DNA from 3 places in the Pseudoalteromonas agarivorans genome. Region 1 is predicted to be linked to each of the others. Evidence: predicted binding sites of a transcription regulator. Region 1 holds the regulator's gene; each other region holds the start of a gene.

What was found. Region 1 encodes FliA, which starts transcription of late flagellar genes. Its sites were predicted from a motif close to CTAAAGNTNNNNNNNNNNNNGCCGATA; they were not measured.
Region 2: the regulator FliA is predicted to act here: its motif matches at 5,383-5,409, upstream of NQT65_RS19870 (DUF5610 domain-containing protein).
Region 3: the regulator FliA is predicted to act here: its motif matches at 5,256-5,282, upstream of pomA (flagellar motor protein PomA).

The regions. Positions count from the first base shown of each region.
Region 1 covers NZ_JANIGJ010000008.1:46,833-54,364, reverse strand. Annotated here, with positions in the region: gene NQT65_RS14755 (chemotaxis protein CheA) at 1-1,899, opposite strand, end outside; gene NQT65_RS14750 (protein phosphatase CheZ) at 1,915-2,682, opposite strand; gene cheY (chemotaxis response regulator CheY) at 2,698-3,081, opposite strand; gene NQT65_RS14740 (RNA polymerase sigma factor FliA) at 3,123-3,833, opposite strand; gene NQT65_RS14735 (MinD/ParA family ATP-binding protein) at 3,860-4,720, opposite strand; gene flhF (flagellar biosynthesis GTPase FlhF) at 4,713-6,188, opposite strand; gene flhA (flagellar biosynthesis protein FlhA) at 6,211-7,532, opposite strand, start outside.
Region 2 covers NZ_JANIGJ010000018.1:740-8,271, reverse strand. Annotated here, with positions in the region: gene ccoG (cytochrome c oxidase accessory protein CcoG) at 1-1,320, shown strand, start outside; gene NQT65_RS19895 (serine/threonine protein kinase) at 1,368-2,342, shown strand; gene NQT65_RS19890 (thiol:disulfide interchange protein DsbA/DsbL) at 2,373-2,996, shown strand; gene NQT65_RS19885 (thiol:disulfide interchange protein DsbA/DsbL) at 3,015-3,653, shown strand; gene NQT65_RS19880 (2-thiouracil desulfurase family protein) at 3,713-4,165, shown strand; gene trmA (tRNA (uridine(54)-C5)-methyltransferase TrmA) at 4,176-5,273, opposite strand; gene NQT65_RS19870 (DUF5610 domain-containing protein) at 5,439-6,578, shown strand; gene murI (glutamate racemase) at 6,644-7,441, shown strand; gene NQT65_RS19860 (RNA recognition motif domain-containing protein) at 7,404-7,532, opposite strand, start outside.
Region 3 covers NZ_JANIGJ010000006.1:4,812-12,343, reverse strand. Annotated here, with positions in the region: gene NQT65_RS11605 (hypothetical protein) at 1-1,729, opposite strand, end outside; gene dxs (1-deoxy-D-xylulose-5-phosphate synthase) at 1,922-3,784, opposite strand; gene ispA ((2E,6E)-farnesyl diphosphate synthase) at 3,887-4,774, opposite strand; gene NQT65_RS11590 (exodeoxyribonuclease VII small subunit) at 4,777-5,019, opposite strand; gene pomA (flagellar motor protein PomA) at 5,335-6,102, shown strand; gene NQT65_RS11580 (flagellar motor protein MotB) at 6,105-7,025, shown strand; gene NQT65_RS11575 (hypothetical protein) at 7,237-7,532, shown strand, end outside.

The DNA.
Region 1 (7,532 bases):
CACATTGGTTTTGGTTAAATCTAAGTGGAATATTTCACTCACACCAGCAAGTGGTAACGCAAACGTTTGCTCACCAACAATAACCATCAGCGTAGGTAAAATAGCCAGTGTTAATGGTACTTTTATCTCTAAAATAGTCCCTACGCCCAACTCTGACTGTATACTCACAGAGCCATTAAGCTGCGTAATTTTAGTTTTTACTACATCCATGCCTACGCCACGACCAGAAATATCAGATATCTCTTCTTTGGTCGAAAAGCCTGGTGCAAATATTAAGTTATACGCTTCTGTATCTGTTAAGCGACTTGCCTGATCATGATCAATAACGCCTTTACTGATCGCTATTTTTTTCAGTTTTTCCGCATCCATACCTGCACCATCATCTTTAATGGTTAACAAAATATGGTCGCCTTCTTGCGAAGCCGATAATGTAACGTTACCAGTTCTAGGCTTACCCGCAGCTTCACGCGCTGCTGGCATTTCAATTCCGTGGTCAACTGAGTTTCGTACTAAATGCACCAACGGATCGGCCAGTGCCTCAACTAAGTTTTTATCTAAATCGGTTTCTTCACCTACAAGCTGTAAATCAATTTCTTTATTTAAGCTACGGGCTAAGTCACGTACTACGCGAGGGAATCGGCCAAACACTTTTTTGATAGGCTGCATTCGCGTTTGCATTACTGCACCTTGAATATCAGCAGTGACCACATCAAGATTTGATATCGCCTTACCCATCGCTTCACTGTCTGTATTGGTCGCTAAACTGACCAACCTATTTCGTACTAATACCAACTCGCCAACCATATTCATTATTTGATCTAAACGCTTTGTATCAACACGTACTGTGGTTTCAGCAGGTGGAGGCGTAGCTTTTTTAGGTGCAGCGCTACTCGCTGGTTTTTCAGCCACTTTAGGTGTAGGCGCAGCGGCTTTTGCCGCCGGAGCTTGTTTTACTGCAGGTACTGGCGTAGGTTTTGCTGGCGTTTGTGCTACAGGTGCAGCCTTAGGTGGCTGCGGTGCAGGTGTGTCAGCTTCTTTTGATTCTGGTGCGGCACCTTTACCATGCAATTCATCAAGCAGTGCTTCAAATTCATCATCGCTGATTTCATCATCACCGCTATCATTTGTAACAGCCGCTGGTGGTGCTGTGTGTTTTACTTCTGGCTCACTGCTTGAAGTATCTCCTGCAACCGGACCAAAACTACCTACACCGTGTAATTCATCTAATAAACTGTCAAATTCATCATCGGTTATATCTGAACTTGAATCTGGCTCTGCACTTGGTTGCGACACTGGGCTTTGCCCTTTGCCGTGTAGCTCATCGAGTAAGCTTTCAAATTCATCTTCTGTAATTTCATCAATTTGCGTGCTATCTGCTGAAGGGCTTGAACCTGCCACATCAAATAGTTCATCAAATGCAAATGGGTCTTCATCATCTGTTGCGCTAACGGGAGCTGCGGGTTCTTGTTCAACAACTTCGGGGGCTGTTTCAGTAAGCTCGTCATCCGTAGGCGGTTGACCAAGTTTGTGAAGGGTTTCTAATAATTGAGGGTCTGCTGGGTCTGGCTGTTCGCGGTTTTGAATAGTGGCAAACATTTCATTAATGGTATCTAGTGCTTGTAAAATCACATCCATTAATTCTGAATTAACAGTTCTAACCCCTTGGCGTAAGAGATCAAATACGTTTTCAGCACCATGACAGGCATCAACAAGCTCAGTCATAGCTAAAAAGCCTGCCCCCCCTTTTACGGTATGAAAGCCCCTAAAAATAGCATTTAGTAACTCAGTATCTTCTGGGTTATTTTCTAGCTCAACTAACTGTTCAGATAAAAGCTCTAGGATTTCTCCAGCCTCTACAAGAAAGTCTTGTAAAATATCTTCATCGACTTCAAAGCTCATGCAGTTACTCTCCTCTTAGAAGCCCAAACTTGATAATAGGTCATCGACCTCGTCTTGGTCAGATACAACATCATTTCGCGACTCTTTATCAATAATAGGGCCTTCAGGACCTGCTAATGTTTGTGCGGCAACCAGTTCTTCTGTTTCTTGTTGTTCTTTACTTTCAACAATGCTGTCATCTTGTGCAGCAAATGCTGTTAAAAGGTGGATTAAACTTTCTTCTACTTCTCTGACTAATTCAATTACACGGCGGATAACCTGGCCGGTTAAATCTTGAAAATCCTGCGCCATTAGTACATTGGTCATTAAAGTTTGCAACTCATCGGTTTTATGATGAGAGCTGTTCATAAACTTGTCGATGCTGTGGCATAAGGTTTTAAACTCGCCCAGCTCTATTTCGCGGTTCATAAGCCTATCCCAAGTAGGCTTAATATGTGCAATTTCATCTGCTAGCTGCTGCGCAATAGGAAGGCTTGCTTCGACCGCATCCATTGTCTTATTAGCTGCATTTTCTGTCATTTCCATGACATAGTTTAAGCGCTTTTTCGCATCCGGTATTGCATCAGTGGTTAAATCGGTTAAACGCGTATCAAGTTCAAAGCTTTTAAGGGCTTCGTGTAATTGGCGTGTTAACTTACCTACTTCAGCAAAAAGCTGCGATTGCTCTTGAGAGGCAGTATCTAAAATTAATTGATCTGCTTTATCTTGCTCACCGTTTTCTAAAAAAACGACGAGCTGACGAGCTTGTTCTAAAGTAATTTGAGGCGCAGCTGGTGCTGACATAAGCCTCTCCTCTCATTAACCTAAGCGTTCAAACACTTTTTCTAATTTAGTTTTCAAAGTACCAGCAGTAAATGGCTTAACAATATAGCCATTAACACCTGCTTGCGCTGCCGCTATTATTTGTTCTTTTTTAGCTTCTGCCGTCACCATTAAAACCGGAATATGTTTTAATTTTTCGTCAGCTCTAATGGCTCTTAGCAAGTCAATACCCTGCATGCCTGGCATGTTCCAATCGGTTACAACAAAGTCAAAAACCTGATTTTGCAACATAGGTAATGCTGTAGAACCATCGTCAGCTTCTTGAACATTCGTGAACCCTAGGTCACGCAACAGATTTTTTATAATACGTCTCATTGTAGAGAAATCATCAACAACAAGAATTTTCATGTTTTTATCCAAAACATCCTCCGGTGAGGTCTTAACCTATAATTTACTTACTACTAGTTTATCCAGTCATTGATTTTTGCTTTGAGCTTAATCATCGCCTGACCATGTATCTGACTTACACGCGATTCACTTACATCGAGTATATGCCCAATTTCTTTTAAATTCATTTCATCGTTGTAATACAAAGAAAGCACCATTGCATCTCGCTCTGGTAAAGACTTTATTGCCTCTAACAATGAATTATTAAACCGTTCATTTTTAACATTATTAAATGGTTTGTCTAGCGCTAAATCTTGACCTGCAGGGCTAATAACATCTTCATCTACCCCTAGGTCTTCTATACCAAGCACTTTACTGGAATTAACATCATTTAAAATATGATGGTATTCTTCTAGCGAAATATCAAGTTTTTCAGCTACTTCAGTATCTTTTGGTTCTCTATTTAAGCTATTTTCTAATTCTGTGATGGTTTCGGCTACTAATCGGCTTTTGCGGTGCACCGAACGTGGTGCCCAATCCCCTCTGCGCATTTCATCAAGCATAGCGCCGCGAATACGAATACCAGCAAACGTTTCAAAGCTTGCCCCTTTACTGGCGTCAAAGTTTTTTGAGGCCTCGATAAGGCCAATCATTCCCGATTGGATTAAGTCATCAAGCTGAACGCTAGGAGGAAGACGAGCTATTAAATGGCACGCCACTTTTTTGACAAGCGACGCGTGCTTTTCAACAATCACATTTAAATTTTGTGTTGATTGATATCCCATAGCTCTTTTCACCGATGTTGTCATAATCAGCCGTTTACTAGCTTCTCAATGAAAAACTCTAAATGTCCTGAAGGTTGATTAGGTATAGGCCATTTTACTGCTTTTGTCGCTAATGTTTTAAACGCGACTGCTGCTGGTGAATTAGGGAAAAGATCGACAATTACTTTTTGTTTGCGCGTAGATTTACGCATATTTTCATCATATGGAATAGTCGCAACAAGCTCCATAGACACATCTAAAAAGCGGTCTGTTACTTTAGAGAGCTTTGCAAAAAGCTCTTGGCCCTCGCGCATACTGCGCACCATGTTTGCAACAATTTTAAATTTATAAACGCCATGCTCGCGGCTAAGTACTTTAATAAGCGCGTAGGCATCAGTAATAGAGGTCGGCTCGTCACACACCACCACCATGACATCTTGCGCTGCACGAGAAAAACTCAGCACCATGTCAGAAATACCAGCGGCGGTATCTACAATTAAAATATCAAATTCGGTATTAAGCTCACTAAAGGCACGAATTAACCCAGCATGCTCAGATGGGGTTAGCTCCACCATACTTTGCGAGCCTGATGTAGCAGGCACGATTTTAATACCGCCTGGGCCTTCAACTAAAATCTCGTCAAGTTCGCACTCGCCTGAAAGGACATGAGATAAGTTTTTTTCAACACGTAGTCCTAGCATTACATCACAATTAGCTAGGCCTAAATCGGCATCTAATACTAATACACGATTACCCTGCTGCCCTAAAGCAATAGCAGTATTTAAAGAGACGTTGGTTTTACCCACCCCTCCTTTACCGCCGGTGACAGCGATAACTTTTACGCCGTTGTTGTTGTTTTGACTCATTTTGCGCAGGCCGCTTGCTTGATCTAATACTGTGTTAATCATACATCCCTACTGTGCTTGACGCCACTGCTTGGTGTCTTGAATGTTGTGCTTTTGCTCTTTTTAAATACAATTGCTCAGCTTTTTTTACTAGTTTTTCAGCATTTGCAACGCGAATATCTTCTGGTACACGCTGACCATTAGTAAGATACCCTATTGGAAGGCGATTTTGAATCGCTATACTAATAATCTCACCTAAACTTAATGATTCATCTAACTTAGTGAAAATACAACCGCTTAGCTGAACCTTTTTAAAATGTCTTACGGTTTCTTGCAGTACATTTATTTGTGCTGTGGCACTTAATACTAAATAACTACGTATATCTACTCGCTGGTTGCGCATTAACGTATTTAATTGCTCTGTAAGGCGTAAATCACGTTGGCTCATACCCGCTGTATCAATTAATACTAGACGCTTATTGCGTAAATGATATAAAACTTCAGCTAATTCATTGGCATCTTTTACTTGTTTAACACCACAACCAATAATACGACCATACGTTGCAAGCTGCTCATACGCACCAATTCTGTATGTATCAGTGGTGATTAGGGCAACTTTGTCGGCGCCATACTTTTGTGCGCCTAATGCGGCAAGTTTAGCAACTGTGGTTGTTTTACCTACACCAGTAGGCCCAACAAGGGCATACACACCCCCTTGGCGAAGAATTTCGTTATTGGTGGTTTGCATTTGATCTTCAACCATTTGCAATAATGCTTTCCAACCTTGCTGACGCGATACGTCATCTGGGATAAAACACGCCATTTGCTCTGCAACGTCTTTATCTATTCCCATGCCAACTAAACGGTCAATCATGCATGCACGTGTAGGGTCGCGACGTGCCATATCTTGCTGCATTAAACCCGATACTTGGTGTTCTAGTAACTGGCGAATTGCGTTCATTTCATCACGCATCGCGCTCATTTGGGCGCTTTCGTTGTTATTAGTTTGGCTACGTGGTGCAACCGGCGCATCTAAATCGTCAAAGTCTTGATCTAAATCATCAAAGCCTAGGCTGTCTGCTTGGGTTTGCATGCGTTTTGGCGCTTCATTTTCGCGAGCAAACATATTTGTCGTACGTGGCTGTGCTGGCTCTTGGTAATGCTCAGACGTATCAATACCTGATTGCGAAAACATAGAGGCTAGCTCAGGAGAGCGAGGGCGTGGCGACTGACGCTCTAATAAAGCTTGTAAGCTATCAGCTACTTTTGCTTGTGGCTCAGGTTGCGCACGCTTAGGCTCTGGCTTTACAAAGTTATGAGTAGGCTGTTGCACGGCTCTTTGCGGAGCAGGCGCTGCCTGTGGTTGTGCTGCGGCTTTAGGGGCTGCTTTGTCGTAATCTACTGCGGCAACAATTTCTACACCATTAGCGAGTTTTTTGTTCGACATAATAACGGCATCAACACCTAGCTCATCTTTAACTTCTTTCAGTGCGGTGCGCATATCTTTTGCAAAAAAACGTTTAATCTTCATGGTTCAACCCCTGTTAAAATCTTTATTGTTGGCCTACTGAGCTGACAATCTTGATCTGTCTTTCATCTGGTACCTCTTGATAAGACATCACCCTTAAACCCGGTATGGTGTACTTAACAAAGCGAGATAACACAGTGCGTAACATTCCTGACGTTAGCAATATTGAAGGTTCTCCGGCCATTTCTTGATTCTGATGCGCTTCGTTTAATGATGTTTGAAGTCGCTCAGCAAGGCTTGGTTCTATTCCGGCACCTTCGTCGCCTGCATTTTGCAATGACTGATGCAACATCTGTTCCAACTCAGGCGCCAAGGTTATGACAGGGATTTCTGATGACATTCCCACAGCGTCTTGAACTATTAAACGGCGCAGCGAAATACGCACTGCAGCTGTTAAAACATCGGCATCTTGGCTACGTGGGCCGTACTCTACAAGGGTTTGAACAATAGAGCGCATATCACGAATAGCCACACCTTCGTTTAATAAATTTTGCAGTACTTTTACAACGGTTGTCAGTGGTAGTACTTCTGGCACTAACCCTTCTACTAAACGTGGATGGCTTTTAGCTAACATATCAAGCAGGTTTTGAACCTCCTCATGCCCTAGTAATAATGCGGCACTGTTAGTTAATAACTGGCTAATATGGGTGGCTACCACAGTGGCTGAGTCAACCACGGTGTAACCTAGTGACTGTGCTTCGTCTTTTTGATCAGGCTTTATCCACACCGCATCTAGGCCAAATGCTGGGTCTTTGGTTTCAACCCCTTTAATCGGGCCAAATACTTGCCCTGGGTTGATGGCCAGTTCATCGCCATGTTTGAGTTCGCCTTCACCACTTGAAACCCCCATCATGGTAATACGGTACGCATTAGGGTCTAACTCTAAGTTATCGCGAATATGTACAGGCGGTACTAAAAAGCCAAGCTCCTGAGATAACTTTTTACGCACCCCTTTAATTCGGTTGAGCAGCTCACCACCTTGAGATTGGTCAACAAGCGGAATAAGCCTGTAGCCAACTTCTAAGCCAATAACGTCAATTTGTTGTACATCGTCCCATCCAAGCTCTTTTTGCTCTTGCTTGTTTGCAACGCCAGTACCGGCAACGGCACCACTTTCAGCCTCTTGGGCTGCTAGAGCAGCGGCTTTTAATTTTTGCTGCTGAGTAAAGTAAGCTAAGTAGCCAAGTAGTGCGCCTAAACTTAAAAAAGCAATATGAGGCATACCCGGAACCAACCCCATAATGATTAAAATACCTGAGGCGATAAATAATGATTTTTCGTTCCCTAATTGGGCTTTAAATTGCTCACCCATGTTATGTGATTCGTTTTGGCGAGTAACAACAATAG
Region 2 (7,532 bases), on a different contig from region 1:
GCAGTAAAAGGGCTTCATCAGTTACTTAGACAGCGTATAGGCTTTTTGGGCATGCTTGCCTTTATGCTCTTGCCTTGGATAAATTTTAATGGCCAGCAAGCTGTGTTATTTGATTTAGTAGGCCAAAAGTACAATATTTTTGGGCTAACGCTGTGGCCGCAAGATTTCACTATATTAGCCTTCATATTTATGTTGGCCGCGTTTGCACTCTTTTTGGTTACTACCTTTTATGGCCGAGTATGGTGTGGCTATACCTGTCCGCAAACTGTATGGACCTTTATATTTATTTGGTTTGAAGAAAAGTTTGAAGGCACAGCGAATCAGCGTAAAAAGCTAGATCAACGCCCGATGGACTTTGATAAGTTTTGGCGAAAAACAGCAAAGCACACCAGTTGGGTTTTATTTGCCTTATATACGGCGATTTCGTTTGTCGGATACTTTACGCCTATCCGTGAATTACTCCCTGACTTTGTTACCTTTAATGTAGGTGGTTACGCGCTGGTAAGTATTATTTTCTTTGCAGCGTGTACTTACGCTAACGCAGGGTGGATGCGTGAAATTATGTGTTTACACATTTGCCCCTATTCACGTTTTCAATCAGCTATGTTTGATAAAGACACTTACACCGTAACGTACGATGAAAAACGCGGCGAAAGCCGAGGCCCACGTTCGCGTAAAATTGCCCACGAAGATTTAGAGATGGGCGATTGTATAGACTGTAACTTGTGTGTACAGGTGTGCCCTACAGGGATAGATATTCGTAATGGTTTGCAAGCCGAGTGTATAAACTGTGGTGCATGTATTGATGCCTGCGATGGTGTAATGGATAAAATGGATTACCCGCGGGGTCTTATTTCATATACTACTGAGCGTAATCTCGAAACACCTGAAAATAAAACCAACCCACTGCGAGCTAAAATCATAGGTTACACGGTCATACTGGTGGTGCTTACCAGTGCGCTGGTGGCTAACATTGCATTTAGAAAGCCTATGGACTTTGACATAATACGAGACCGTAACCAACTGTATCGTGTTGACTTTAATGGCTTGGTAGAAAACACCTATACATTAAAAGTAATCAACAAGGCGCAGTACGAGCAAACCTTTAATATTGATGTTCAAGGCCTTGAAAACTTTAAGTACATTGGCAAGCAAACATTTACAGTGCAAGCAGGGCAATCGCATAATGTGCCACTGTCACTTGTAATGGACCCGTATGATTTAAAAGTGCCAATGACGGAGTTTAACTTTGTACTTTCACCGGTTAATGACCCCGATGAAAGCATATCGCAACCGAGTAACTTTTTTAAAGCGCGATAAACACACTAACAAAAGCGGGGTAACCCGCTTTTTACATTAAGAAGCCCATGAGTAAATTTAGTTTTGAAGATTTAACGCCCGACTTAATTCTCGATGCGATAGAAAGCGTTGGTATATATGCAGAGTCAGGTTTATTAGCACTTAATAGCTACGAAAACAGAGTCTACCAATTTAAGGCGGAAGATGGCCTGCGCTACGTTGTTAAGTTTTACCGACCAGAGCGCTGGAGCAAAGCGCAAATACAAGAAGAGCACGACTTTGCATTTGAATTAGCTGAGGCCGAAGTACCCGTTGTTGCACCCATTAAGCACAACGGAGAAAGCTTATTTGAGCACCAAGGTTATGTATTTGTGTTATTTCCAAGTGTAGGCGGGCGACAATTTGAAGTTGATAACCTGGATCAGCTTGATGTAATGGGTCGTTTAATTGGCCGTATGCATCAGGTGGCTAAAAGCAAACCATTTGAGCACAGACCTACCTTTAGCTGCGAAGAATATTTGCATACAGCTAAAGTTCATCTGCAAAAAAGTAATTTGGTACCTATGGGGATCAGCACGGCTTTTTACACCATATTGGACTTGGTTATTGAACAAGCGCAAGCACAGTATAAAAATGTGCAAGGGATCCGCTTACATGGTGATTGCCACGCAGGTAACATTTTGTGGGCAGGCGAAGCACTTATGTTTGTTGATTTAGATGACGCTCGTCAGGGGCCGGCCATTCAAGATTTATGGATGATGCTCAGTGGCGATCGTCAAACACAGCTGTTACAGTTAGACACCCTTGTAAATGCGTATGAAGAGTTTAGTGATTTTGACCACACTCAACTCAAATTAATTGAACCGCTTCGTGCAATGCGTATTATTCACTATATGGGTTGGGTAGCTAAACGATGGAGTGATCCTGCGTTCGTACGGAACTTTTCATGGTTTGCTGAAGACAAATACTGGGAGCAACAAATTTTAGCGCTTAAAGAGCAGTTTGCAGCACTGCAAGAAGCTCCGCTGAAGTTATTGCCATAAAATTTTATTTAAAAAGTACACGAGATACCAATGCTTAAAAAATTGAAACTGAGCCTACTACTTTTATGTTTACCATTTGCAGCCCTTGCTGCACAGTTTGAAGCCGATAACCAGTATACTGTTATTGATGTAGAAAAAAGCGCAGAGCCGCAAGTAACCGAATTTTTCTCGTTTTACTGTCCGCATTGTTTTAAATTTGAGCCTGTTGCAAAGGCAATTGAAAAAAGCCTACCTGAGGGCACTGAATTTATAAAAAATCACGTTAACTTTTTAGGCGGTGTATCACCACAGGCGCAAAGCAACTTAAGCTACGCCTACTTAATCGGTAAAAAGCACGGTCAAGCACAAAGTATCAGCGACCAAATTTTTAAAAGTATTCATGTACAGCGCGCACCTTTAACGCAAATGAAAGACGTTAAAAAGTTGCTTGAAGTTAATGGTATCGATAGTGCAACGTTTGATCAAGACATTGCCAGCATGCCAATTATTTCAGCTGAGCGTGCAATGCAAGATAAGCAAAACAAATATTCAAAACTAGGTGCGCTAACCGGTGTGCCTACCTTTATCGTAAACGATAAATATAAAATAAACATTAACACCATTAATAACCAGCAAGAACTGAATGAGTTAGTTGCTTTTTTACTAACACTTTAATCTCGGAGAACAATAACAATGATCAAATTAGTTAAAGCAGGTTTACTTGCATTACTACTGCCTATGGCTGCGAGCAGTGTAGCCGCCACTTATGAAGAAGGCGTACATTACGATGTAGTGGCTGAGCGCGCGACTAAAAAGCCAGAAGTAAAAGAGTTTTTCTCATTTTATTGCCCTGCTTGTAATAACATGGAAGCGTTAATTGGTGAATTTAAGCCAAAGCTAGACAAAGACGTTAAATTTAAAAAGAGCCATGTTGATTTTGTCGGTGTTCGCGATCCAGAAAACCAACAAATGATGAGCCAAGCGCTAGCAACCGCGGAAGTACTTCCGCAAAAAGATAAAATTGTTGCGGCTATTTTTAATCACATTCACACTAAGCGCGCTAAATTTAACGAGCTTGCAGATGTAAAAGATGTATTTGTAGCGCAAGGTGTTGATGGCGATAAGTTTGATAAACTATACAAAAGCTTCTCGGTACGTACATTAAGCTCTAAAATGAAGCGTGACCAAAATTACTTTAAAGAAAAAGGCGCGCTACGTGGCGTACCAACCTTTATCGTAAATGGTAAATACAAATTAAACCTAGGCCGTGAATCTGGTATTACCGCGCCAGAAGATATTAGTAAATTAATTAACTATTTAGCGAACAAGTAAGGTTTGCTAAAACAAAAAAAGCTCCGTAAGGAGCTTTTTTTGTTTATAGGGATATAGCAATGGAAAAAGTATTAATATCGAGTTGTTTATTTGGCTTACCTGTTCGATACGATGGTAAAAGCCAAGCATTATCGCACCCGCAAATTAATGTATGGCGTAAAGAAAATAGGTTAGTTATGTTTTGTCCTGAGGTGGCTGGTGGATTGCCAACACCTAGAGCATCAGCAGAGATAAAACAAGGCAGAGTAGTAACGAGCACTTATGAGGATGTAACTAAAGAATTTAAATCAGGTGCAGCTAAAGCCCTAGACTTATGTAATGAGCATGCAATTCGTTTTGCTTTACTTAAAGAGTCGAGCCCTTCGTGTGGTAGAAATACAATTTACGATGGTAGCCATAGTGGGGTAAAAGTACAGGGCATGGGTATGACTGCTAAATTGCTGATGGAGCATCAAATTGAAGTGTTTAGTGAAAATCAAATACCAGCACTTATAAAGGTGCTGGCATTATAATATTAACTCACTATTTTCTTTGTAAGAAAACACCCGATTCTATGTGATGCGTATAAGGGAACTGATCAAATATCGCAAAGCGCTTAACATTATGAGTACGGGTTAAATGATCTAAATCGCGCTCAAGCGTTTCTGGGTTGCACGATATATAAATAATGTTCTCGTAGTTGGCCACTAAGTCACAGGTAAGGGTATCCATACCTGCGCGTGGAGGGTCGACTAAAATAGTTTGGCAATCGTAGCTTTTTAAATCTATCCCCTCTAAACGCGAAAAGGTACGTTCGCCATTCATTGCCTGGGTAAACTCTTCACTCGACATACGAATTATATCTAAGTTATCTACCTTATTTTTAGCAATGTTGTATTGCGCTGAATGCACAGAAGACTTAGATATTTCAGTAGCCAATACGCGATTAAACGAACCCGCCAATGCAATAGAGAAATTACCATTACCACAGTAAAGTTCCAGCAGGTCATTACTCAGTGGTTTACATAAGTCTTGTGCCCACTCCAGCATTTTTATATTCACTTTAGCATTAGGTTGCGTAAAGCTATTTTCTACTTGTTGATAAATAAGCTCCTGGCCGTTTACGGTTAAACACTCAGTAACAAAATCATTGCCTAGTACTTCTTTTTGTTTGCGAGCACGACCGATAAAGTCAATGTTGTATTTGCTGCTCAGTTTTTCTTTCAGGGCTTTTATTTCAGTTAGCCACTGCTCATCGAGTGGTTTGTGATAAAGCAAGCTTACTAAAATCTCGCCACTTAATGACGATAAATAATCGATTTGAAACAGCTTACGACGTAATACTTCACACGACTTTAAATTATCAATCATCACCTGCATAACTTCACCAACTAATGGCGCGGCAGGGTCAAAGGTGTCGACGCGAATTTTTTCTTTCGTGGCCTGATCAAACATAATATGAAATAGATCATCCCCATCGTGCCATACTCTAAATTCAGCACGTTGGCGGTAGTTAATTGGCTCTGAGCTAAACACCTCTAACGCTTGCACACCAAATCGCTTAAATTGCGACGTAATACGCTGCTCTTTTTCATTTAGCTGCGTATCGTACTGTGTGGTATCTATTTTAATCACTGCCATTAATGCTACTACCTTATCTATGAGATCTATTTATCGGCGCTATTGTAGGGAGCGAGCAGTATTTGTCTAGTTTTGCTGATAATAAAGTTGCTGTTTTTTTAAACATGCACTTTAGTTTTGTCACTATTAGCCGATAATAAGCTAAGTACGTAACGGAGGTGGATCATGAAAATCGGTAATTATGGCTATACGCCAAACAACAACGTAAACAAATTCAATAATAAAGAGGCGCTACAGCAGCCAACAATCCAATCTCCGCAAGAAAGTTCATTACAGCGAGGCAGAGAACTTGCTGCAAAAGTGCTTGGCGACAAAATGGCAGAGCAACTAGGTTTACCTGTTGAGCAAAAACAAGCCGATAAACCTTTATTCGATTTTGATGAAATAGTAAAAAATGTACTCGACTTTGTATCTGGTGCAGTTAATAAAGCCAAAGCCAATGGTGCCGATGACGATAAATTAAAAAATATGTTAGATGATGCGCGCACAGGTGTTCAAACCGGAATAGACGAAGCGGTTGATGAGCTAAAAGGCACCGGTGTATTTAACGAAGAAATGCAAGAGGGCATCGACAAGTCAAAAGAAGGCATTTTTGAGGGGCTTGATGAGTTTGAGCAAACCCTATTTAACCCACAAGCGGCCAGTGTTAGCGTAAGCCAAGCACAATATGTAAGTATGAGTAGCAATGCCGAGTATAAGTTTACAACGGCTGAAGGTGATGAAGTCAGTATTAGCTTTGCTGATGCATATGAGTCTCAAACAGCGAGCGGGTATCAACAAAGCAATAACAGCGAATCGTTTGCCAGCTCATCGTCGCAATCTCGAGAGCTGTCTTTTTCAATGTCAGTTAATGGTGATTTAAACGAACAAGAGCAAGATGCTATTAATGCCATGATGGAAGAGCTACAAGGTGTAAGTAAAACATTCTTTAGTGGTGATTTGGATGAAGCATTTGAGAAAGCACAAGAGCTGAGCTTAGGCAGTGAGCAACTCGTTGCATTTTCAATGGATCTTCGCCAAACAAAAACAGTCGCTACCGTTAAAAGTTATGAGCAATATCAGCCAAACCCAACAAAAGAGGTAGCCGATGCGATCGCACCTTTTAATGACGATCTAAAAAATGCATTTGATAAAGCATCGCAACTAGGCCTACAAGATCAGCTTGCCGGTATTATAGAGTGGCTAAACCAAGATCAAGCAGCAGTCGATCAGCTAGTTGATTACACCCAAGCAATGTTTGAAAACCTAAACCAATTAAATTCAGCGGGCGATGCACTCGACGCGCTAAAGTCTGAGCAAAGCTAAACTGCTTTCTTTTATAAATACCTCATGGCAAACTGCCGTTCTTAATAAACAGTAGGAACCAAAGTTTGTCAGCCCACATAATGGTATTTGATTCAGGTATAGGTGGCACCACCGTGCTTGAACATATTCAAAAGCGTATTCCAGATGCACGGTACAGTTACTTTATGGATAATGCGTTACTCCCTTATGGCGCGCAAACCCAGCAAACTATTATAGGGCGTTTGTGCTCACTCATATATTTTATTGAGCACAACGCGCTTAATGTCGACCTTATTGTTATAGCCTGCAATACAGCCTCTACATCAGCCTTAAGTGAAGTACGCAAAATTACATCAATACCTATTGTCGGCGTAGTGCCAGCAATAAAGCCTGCTGCTGAAGTAACTCGCACAAAGCACATCGGCTTATTGGCAACCCCCGCCACAGTTGCAAGCCCCTATACTCATACATTAATAAAAGAGCATGCCAGCAACATAACAGTGAGCTTATATAACAGTGTTGAGCTGGTGGCATTGGCAGAGCAGTTATTTTTCACTCAGCAGCTAGATACACTCAAACTGCACAAAGAGCTTACGCGTTTGCGCATTAACTCAGATATAGATGTACTTGTACTAGGCTGCACACATTTCCCAATTCTTAGCGATGCTATACAAGCGTACTTTAATAACGCAGTGCAATTACTCGATTCAGGCGCGGCCATTGCTAGCAGAGTAAACTACCTACTAGAGCAGCATAACTTTGGAAATAAATTTACAGACAAAAAAAAGCCGCTGCAATATTATGCAACGGCTGATGTTTTGAGTAATAAGCTAGCTATAAAGCACGTTACACTGATTGATCCGTCTCAGTACGTAAAGAGCTAGAATCATCTTCTTGTTTTTGTTTTGCCTCACGTACTTTTAGAGTACGTTGTTGGAACTCACTATCGTTTAACTTAGCAATTGCATTGTCTGC
Region 3 (7,532 bases), on a different contig from region 1:
CAGGTGTAATTAATCTATCTTCTGTACTTATTGTGGTCTCGCCACTTAGTAGCTTATTTTTAACTTGATCAAATACCGCTACAGTGCCATTAGTTAGCGCAACAAAAGCGCGGTCAGTGTTACTGTCGTAATCAACATCCCACGGGCGTGCATTATTGGCAAAAGTTAAGGTCATAAGAGGCGATACATCGCCGGTGCCACAGCTTGAAAATATAGCAATGCTCGGCGTGGTTTCATTATTTTCAGCCACAAAAATCATTCCACTATCGGAGGCAATATCTAATCCTTTAGGTGAAATAAGGCCTGTATTGCTTCCTGAAATCAGTCTATCTTGGCTGGCGTTAAATGTTTCGCCATCACGGTTATAAGCCACTTTAGTAGAGATGACGATTCCGCCCATTCCTGTACTGGCATTATCGAATGTTGCGTAGCTATTACCTGCTTTATCAAAGCTAACGCTTTCTATCGTTTGGCTTGCATTATAGCTTGCAAGTTCGCTACTTAATGTTGTATTTAAACGGCTAATTTGGCCTGTTGTATCACCCGCAGTACTTGGATTACTGGATACGGCTACGCCTAATAGCGCCATATTAGGCTCAGTACTATCTGATATATCAGCCATTGAGCTTTGAGTTAGCGTGTTAGTAATTGACTCTGGCTTAGTAGACGCAGTACTTAAATCGGGCGCTATATCGCCACTTTCCCCGGCAAATATATTACTAAACACTAAAATTGCATCGTTTGATTTTTCGGCCACACGTAAATCGCTACCCTCAAGGGTAATATCTACAGGGTTGCCTAGCATAGTCGCAGGGCCTGAAATACTGCGTGCAACAGATGTATTACCTTGCGCAGTTGAGGCATTATTAATAACAAAAAGCGCGCCATCGGTAGCATCTGATGCGCTACCAACATCCGATAAGATAAGTTTATTGGTGGTTTCATCATAAACAATGCCGTGAATATTTACCGATATTTGCACACCATCGGCATCGCTTGGTGTAATAGTACGATTTGGCATAGCGGTAAATTCACCGCTTACAAAATCATCGTAAACCGCGACATCACCGTTGGTAAGTGCTACATAAAGTCGGTCGTTTACGTGGTCATAATCAACATCCCACGGGGCGGCTTCGGTAACAGTGGTAGCAAGCGGCGCGGCATCTCCCGCTGCAGCACTGCCAAATGTGGTAATTTGCATGGCACCAAAATCAGCTATAAATATCAGCCCGCTATTTTTTGCAATCGCTATGCCCTTAGGATTAACCAGTGTAGTTGCAGGGCCTGTAATTTCACGGTCTTGATTAGTGCTAAAGCTTGCACCATCATCGCGATTGGCAAGTTGGCATATAGTTTTAACGCTACCATTTTCGCTGTCGCTTGCTTGTATTAAATTACCGAGGCTATCAAAGGCTACGCCTTCATTTGCAGTGGTATTAAAGGTTTTTAATTTGGCAGCGTTCTGGTTTATTAAATCAACAGTGCCTGCGTTTTGCTCGCCGTTATTAGCTAAAATAAACGTGGCTGCACTAAAGCCGGGGTTGCCGTTTGTGCCATCGTTTCCATCTTGACCATCTGCTCCCGGCGTACCGGCTAAACCGTTTTCTCCATCATCACCGCTACACCCTGAAATACCAAGTACTATCCCAAGCGCTAATGCTGAAAAACAAAGGGGGCGTTTAAGTGAACTGTTTTGTGTATGAAGGTGAGTTAAATTAGCTTTTTTCATCATTTTTACCTTTTAATATTCCATCAAATGAAAGTAAATAACGTGCCTGTTTATACTCCTCAGTACGTACTATTTACTGTGTTAACCTCATAGAGATAACGCGTAGAAATACACATTGGATGCAAATATTTAAAAATAAAAAACAAAAAAGGAGCCATCAGGCTCCCTTTAAAAACTAGCTAGCAAAAATAATTAAGCGATAAACGATTTTATTGAATTTAAAATGCCTTGTTCGCCTAAACCCATTTCATCGTGCATTTGCGCTTGTGTGCCGTGCTTAATAAATTCATCAGGAATACCTAAGTTAAGCACTTTTAGGTTGGCTTTTTGCGCTGCTAAATATTCATTAACCGCTGAGCCTGCGCCACCACAAATAGCGTTGTCTTCAAGCGTTACTATTACATCATGAGTTTGGCTAAGCTCATCTAATAAACTTGTATCAAGTGGCTTAATAAAGCGCATATTAACTAGCGTTGCACCTAGCTCATTTGCAGCAAGTTGCGCGTTTTCAAGCAAAGTACCAAAGGATAAAATAGCAATTTTAGCGCCTTGTTTAATGGTATTGGCTTTGCCTATTTCCAGTAGCGTCATTTCGCTTTGAATATCGGCAGTACCGGCACTACCACGAGGGTAGCGAACTGCTACAGGGCAATTAGCCTTATAACCGGTATAAAGCATATGGCGGCACTCGTTAGTATCACTTGGGGCCATAATAACCATGTTTGGAATACAGCGCATAAAGCTTAAGTCGTACGCACCTTGGTGTGTTTCGCCGTCGGCGCCTACAATACCAGCGCGGTCTATAGCAAAAAGCACAGGTAAGTTTTGCAGTGCAACATCATGGATAAGTTGATCATACGCACGTTGTAAAAAGCTCGAGTAAATAGCTACAACGGGTTTTAACCCTTCACAGGCAAAACCGGCGGCCAATGTGACAGCGTGCTGCTCTGCTATGGCTACATCAAAATACTGCTCTGGGTGTTCTTTTGAAAAACGCACCATACCTGAGCCTTCACGCATTGCCGGCGTAATAGCCATTAATTTTTTATCTTGCTCGGCCATATCACACAACCAATCACCAAACACCTTAGAGAAAGTGGCGGCGCCAGGTTTAGATTTAGGTAAGCTTGATGTATTAGGGTCAAACTTTGGCACACCGTGATAGCCAATAGGATCAGCTTCTGCGGGTTTATAGCCTTTTCCTTTTTGGGTTTTTATATGTAAAAGCTGAGGCCCTTTTAAATTACGCATATTACGCAGTGTATCTACGAGCATATTTACATCGTGGCCATCAATTGGGCCAATGTAATTAAGACCTAGTTCTTCAAAAAAGGTACCTGGAATAACCATTCCTTTTAGGTGCTCTTCTACTTTACTGGCAAGCTCTTTAACAGGAGGCACGCCAGAGAGTAACTTTTTACTGCCTTCGCGAATGTTTGTGTAAAAGCTGCCAGATAAAATACGCGCAAAGTGATTAGTTAACGCTCCGACGTTTTCAGAAATCGACATTTCGTTATCATTTAAAATGATTAACATGTCAGATTTTACATCGCCTAAGTGGTTCATGGCTTCAAATGCCATACCTGCTGTAATGGCACCATCGCCTATAACGGCAACAGTTTTGCGGCCTTTGCCTTCTTTTTGAGCCGCAATAGACATACCAAGTGCTGCCGAAATAGAGGTACTTGAATGGCCTACGCTAAAGGTATCGTATTGGCTTTCTTCACGAAAAGGGAATGGATGTAATCCGTCTTTTTGACGAATTGTATGCATTAAATCGCGTCGTCCCGTTAAAATTTTATGCGGGTACGCTTGATGGCCTACATCCCATACAAGGCGATCTTCTGGTGTGTTATACACATAATGTAGAGCAACGGTAAGCTCAACAGTTCCTAAACCAGACGCTAAATGGCCGCTACTTTGCGAAACAGAGTTGAGTAAATAGTCTCGTAACTCGTTGCTAAACGCAGGGAGTTTATCTTGCGCTATATCGCGTAAGTGGGCTGGTTCGTCAACCAAGTTAAGTAATGGATACTTGCTACTATCAAGTGTCATGGTATTTATTTTATCCTTCGCTAACACCGGTGCTAACTTATTAGTTGTTACCGCTGTTGAGTAATAATGTCAGTGCTAAATGGCAATACGTATATGTAACACTCAATGGTCACGTTTAATCAGGTAGTTTGCCAGCGCCGCTAGAGTAGAGGTATCAGCATCTATTTTGTTTAATGCTTGATGCGCTTGCTCTATTAAATTTTGCGCCATTTGCTTGGCACCTTGCATACCTAATAGGGCCGGATAAGTTGCTTTATTAGCAGCTAAATCAGAGCCTTGTGGCTTACCTAGAGTAAATGTGTCACCTTCAACATCTAAAATGTCGTCGTGCACTTGAAATGCCAGCCCTATAGCATACCCAAAAACACGTAAGTTTTCTAAGGTTTGTTTGTCTGCTTTTTCGCTACATAATGCACCCAATGTAATGGCACAGTTGATTAAGGCACCCGTTTTTAATTTATGAATTCGTTCAAGCTGTTGTACTGTAATCACTTTATCTGTGGCTGCAATATCTAGCCCTTGCCCGCCTACCATGCCTTCAAGCCCCGATGCTTTAGCCAGTGCGCTGATCATTTTTACTTGTGTTGATGCGCTGCAGGTAAAATTGTGAGCCGAGATAAGCTCAAAGGCTAATGTTTGTAGTGCATCGCCTGCTAAAATTGCATGCGCATCGTCAAACTCTATATGGCAAGTTGGGCGTCCACGGCGAAGGTCGTCATCATCCATGGCTGGTAAATCATCGTGTACCAACGAGTAGCTATGAATACACTCAATAGCAGCAGCAAGAATATCTAAATCTTGCTTATTAGCTCCGAGCATTTCACCACTTGCGTAGACTAAAAAGGGGCGTAAACGCTTGCCACCGTTAAATAAGCCGTACTGCGTAGCTTCTTTTACTGTGTGTGCGGTATCAAGGGGTTGATCAAAGTACTGTTGCAGGGTCTTTACGACATCTTGTTGAGCACATTCTATTTTTTCTTGTATGCTCACGGTTATTCCATATCGTTGTTAAATGAAGTAAGCGCTGCTTTTTCGTCATTACCCATCAAAATAGACACTTTTTGTTCTGCTTGTTGTAACTTACCCGTTGAGGCGTTAGCTAAGGCTATACCACGCTCAAATTGCTTTAACGACTGCTCAAGCGATAAATCACCTTGTTCCATTTCACCGACAATGGTTGATAGTTCTTCGAGTGCTTGTTCAAAACTTAGGTTTTCAGGTTTTTTAGTCGCCATGTTTAATTTCAGCCAGCATGATAAATTTAGGAGCCAATTTTAGGGGGAATGCTAAACTAGGTCAAAGGATGATCGTTGTTTTTTGAGTTATATCAGTTTAAATCGTATTTTTACCATGTATAGGATGCGTATTAGGGCTCACTGTGTACAATAAAATTAATCAGTCGCTAGGCGAGTAGGGTATCTTGATCTAAAATTAGGCCAAACACAGTGTTTTACACTTTTTTCAAAAATGGCTTAAGTATTTCAGTATCTTGCCGATAAGCAGTTAATAATAAAAGTTTGAATAACAAAGTATAATACTTTGGAGGAAATGTGGATTTAGCAACCATAATTGGGATCCTTGGCGCAATTGGTTTAATTGTCATGTCCATGTTTATGAGTAGTAGCGGTGAAATGGGGATGTTTGCCGATGCGCCTTCTAGTGTAATTGTATTTGGTGGCTCACTATTTATTGTGTTATCAAACTTTACCTTGTCGCAGTTTTTGGGCATAGGTAAGGTTGTTGGTAAAGCATTTATGTTTAAAATCGAATCGCCAGAAGAGCTGATTGAAAAAGCAGTTGAACTTGCTGATTCAGCCCGTAAAGGGGGGTTTTTAGCCCTCGAAGAAGCCGAAATACCAAACCCTTTTATGCGCAAAGGTGTAGATATGCTCGTTGATGGCCACGATGCTGATGTAGTTCGTGCCACGCTTCAAAAAGACATTTCTTTAACCACAACTCGTCACGAACTGGGCGCCGGTTTATTTAAGTCACTTGCCGATATAGCCCCAGCAATGGGTATGATAGGAACGTTAATAGGCTTAGTTGCTATGTTATCTAACATGGATGACCCTAAAGCCATTGGCCCCGCAATGGCGGTGGCATTATTAACTACTTTATATGGTGCATTTTTAGCAAATGTAGTGGCTATTCCTATTCAGGTAAAACTTGAGCTTCGTAAAGACGAAGAAGCCATGAATCAGCGTCTAATACTGGATGCTATTTTAGGTATTCAAGATGGTCAAAACCCGAAAGTAATTGAAGGTATATTGAAAAACTACCTTGCTGAGTCTAAGCGCAAAGTAGATACCGAGGAGTAACCATGTCTGATCAAGAGTGCAAATGCCCACCCCCAGGTCTGCCTGCTTGGATGGGAACATTTGCCGACTTAATGTCGCTTTTAATGTGCTTTTTTGTACTTTTGCTCGCGTTTTCAGAAATGGATGTACTTAAATTTAAGCAAATAGCAGGCTCGATGAAGTTTGCATTTGGTGTGCAAAACAAAATAGAAGTAAAAGATATCCCTAAAGGGACCTCGGTTATTGCTATGGAATTTACCCCTGGTAAGCCTGAACCTACCCCGATAGAAACCATTCAGCAACAAACCGTTGAAATGACCCAGCAAATGTTAGAGTTTCAAGCGGGGGATGAAAGCTCAGCTGGTGGTAGACAAGAGCAACGTGGCGATAAACGCGGTGGCGAGTCACGTAGTACATCGCAGCACCAATCTTCAGAGCAAGCAACTTCAGCCGCCGATCAAGAACAAACTAACGAGTTAGTGAAAAAAATAGCGCAACAGCTCGAAAAACAAATTATCGACGGTGCAATCGAGCTTGAATCTTTAGGGCAGCAAATCATTATTCGTATCCGTGAAAATGGCTCATTCCCCTCTGGCAGTGCTTTTTTACAACCTAAGTTTAAGCCCATAATTCAAGATATTGGTGAGTTGTTAAAAGATGTACCTGGTGAAATTACGGTATCGGGTCACACCGATGATTTTCAGGTTTCTAACGAGTTATATATTAATAACTGGGACTTATCGTCAAAGCGTGCAGTAGCAGTAGCAAGCGAATTACAAACGGTACAAGGGTTTGATAAAAACCGCATGATGGTAGTAGGGCGTGCTGATACTCGTCCACTTGTTCCGAATGATTCAAACGAAGATAGGCGTAGAAATCGCCGAGTAGAAATATCAATCTTACAAGGTAAGGCTAAAGAGTCAGACCCTATTGATGTGCGCTAGGCTAGTAGCGGGCGCTAATTTCTCTAATTAAGTTTCTTTTTAAGGTACTTAATCGCCTAAGTATCTTGGCAAGCTCATTATTTTAGCTTAAAGTACATTTCCTTAACATATGTAATGGATGTGCTGTGAAAGTTATAATTAAATATTGTGATATGCCAGGTAATGGTGATGGTACCGACGACGATACAAAAGAAAAATAAGGTAAAACATTTTGCCTGATTGGTTTTTGTATTTCGTTAGTATTTTAAGTAAAAGCTGGGTCTTTATGCTAAGCCCGGCTCTTTTTATATTTTTTATATTTAAAGATTACTTAGCCTTTAGGTTTGCATTACTGACCGTCGCTTTTTTCTTCTTTGGGGGGATAACAGCCTCTAGCTTGAGAGAGTTTGACGATATTTATATCTATCGTTATTTAGTTTGGGCGGCTACCGATATTATATGGATGGCGTTAATAGCTTATTGGGGAATAAAAGATAAAGTTTATTTATGGCAATGCGTTATTGGTCA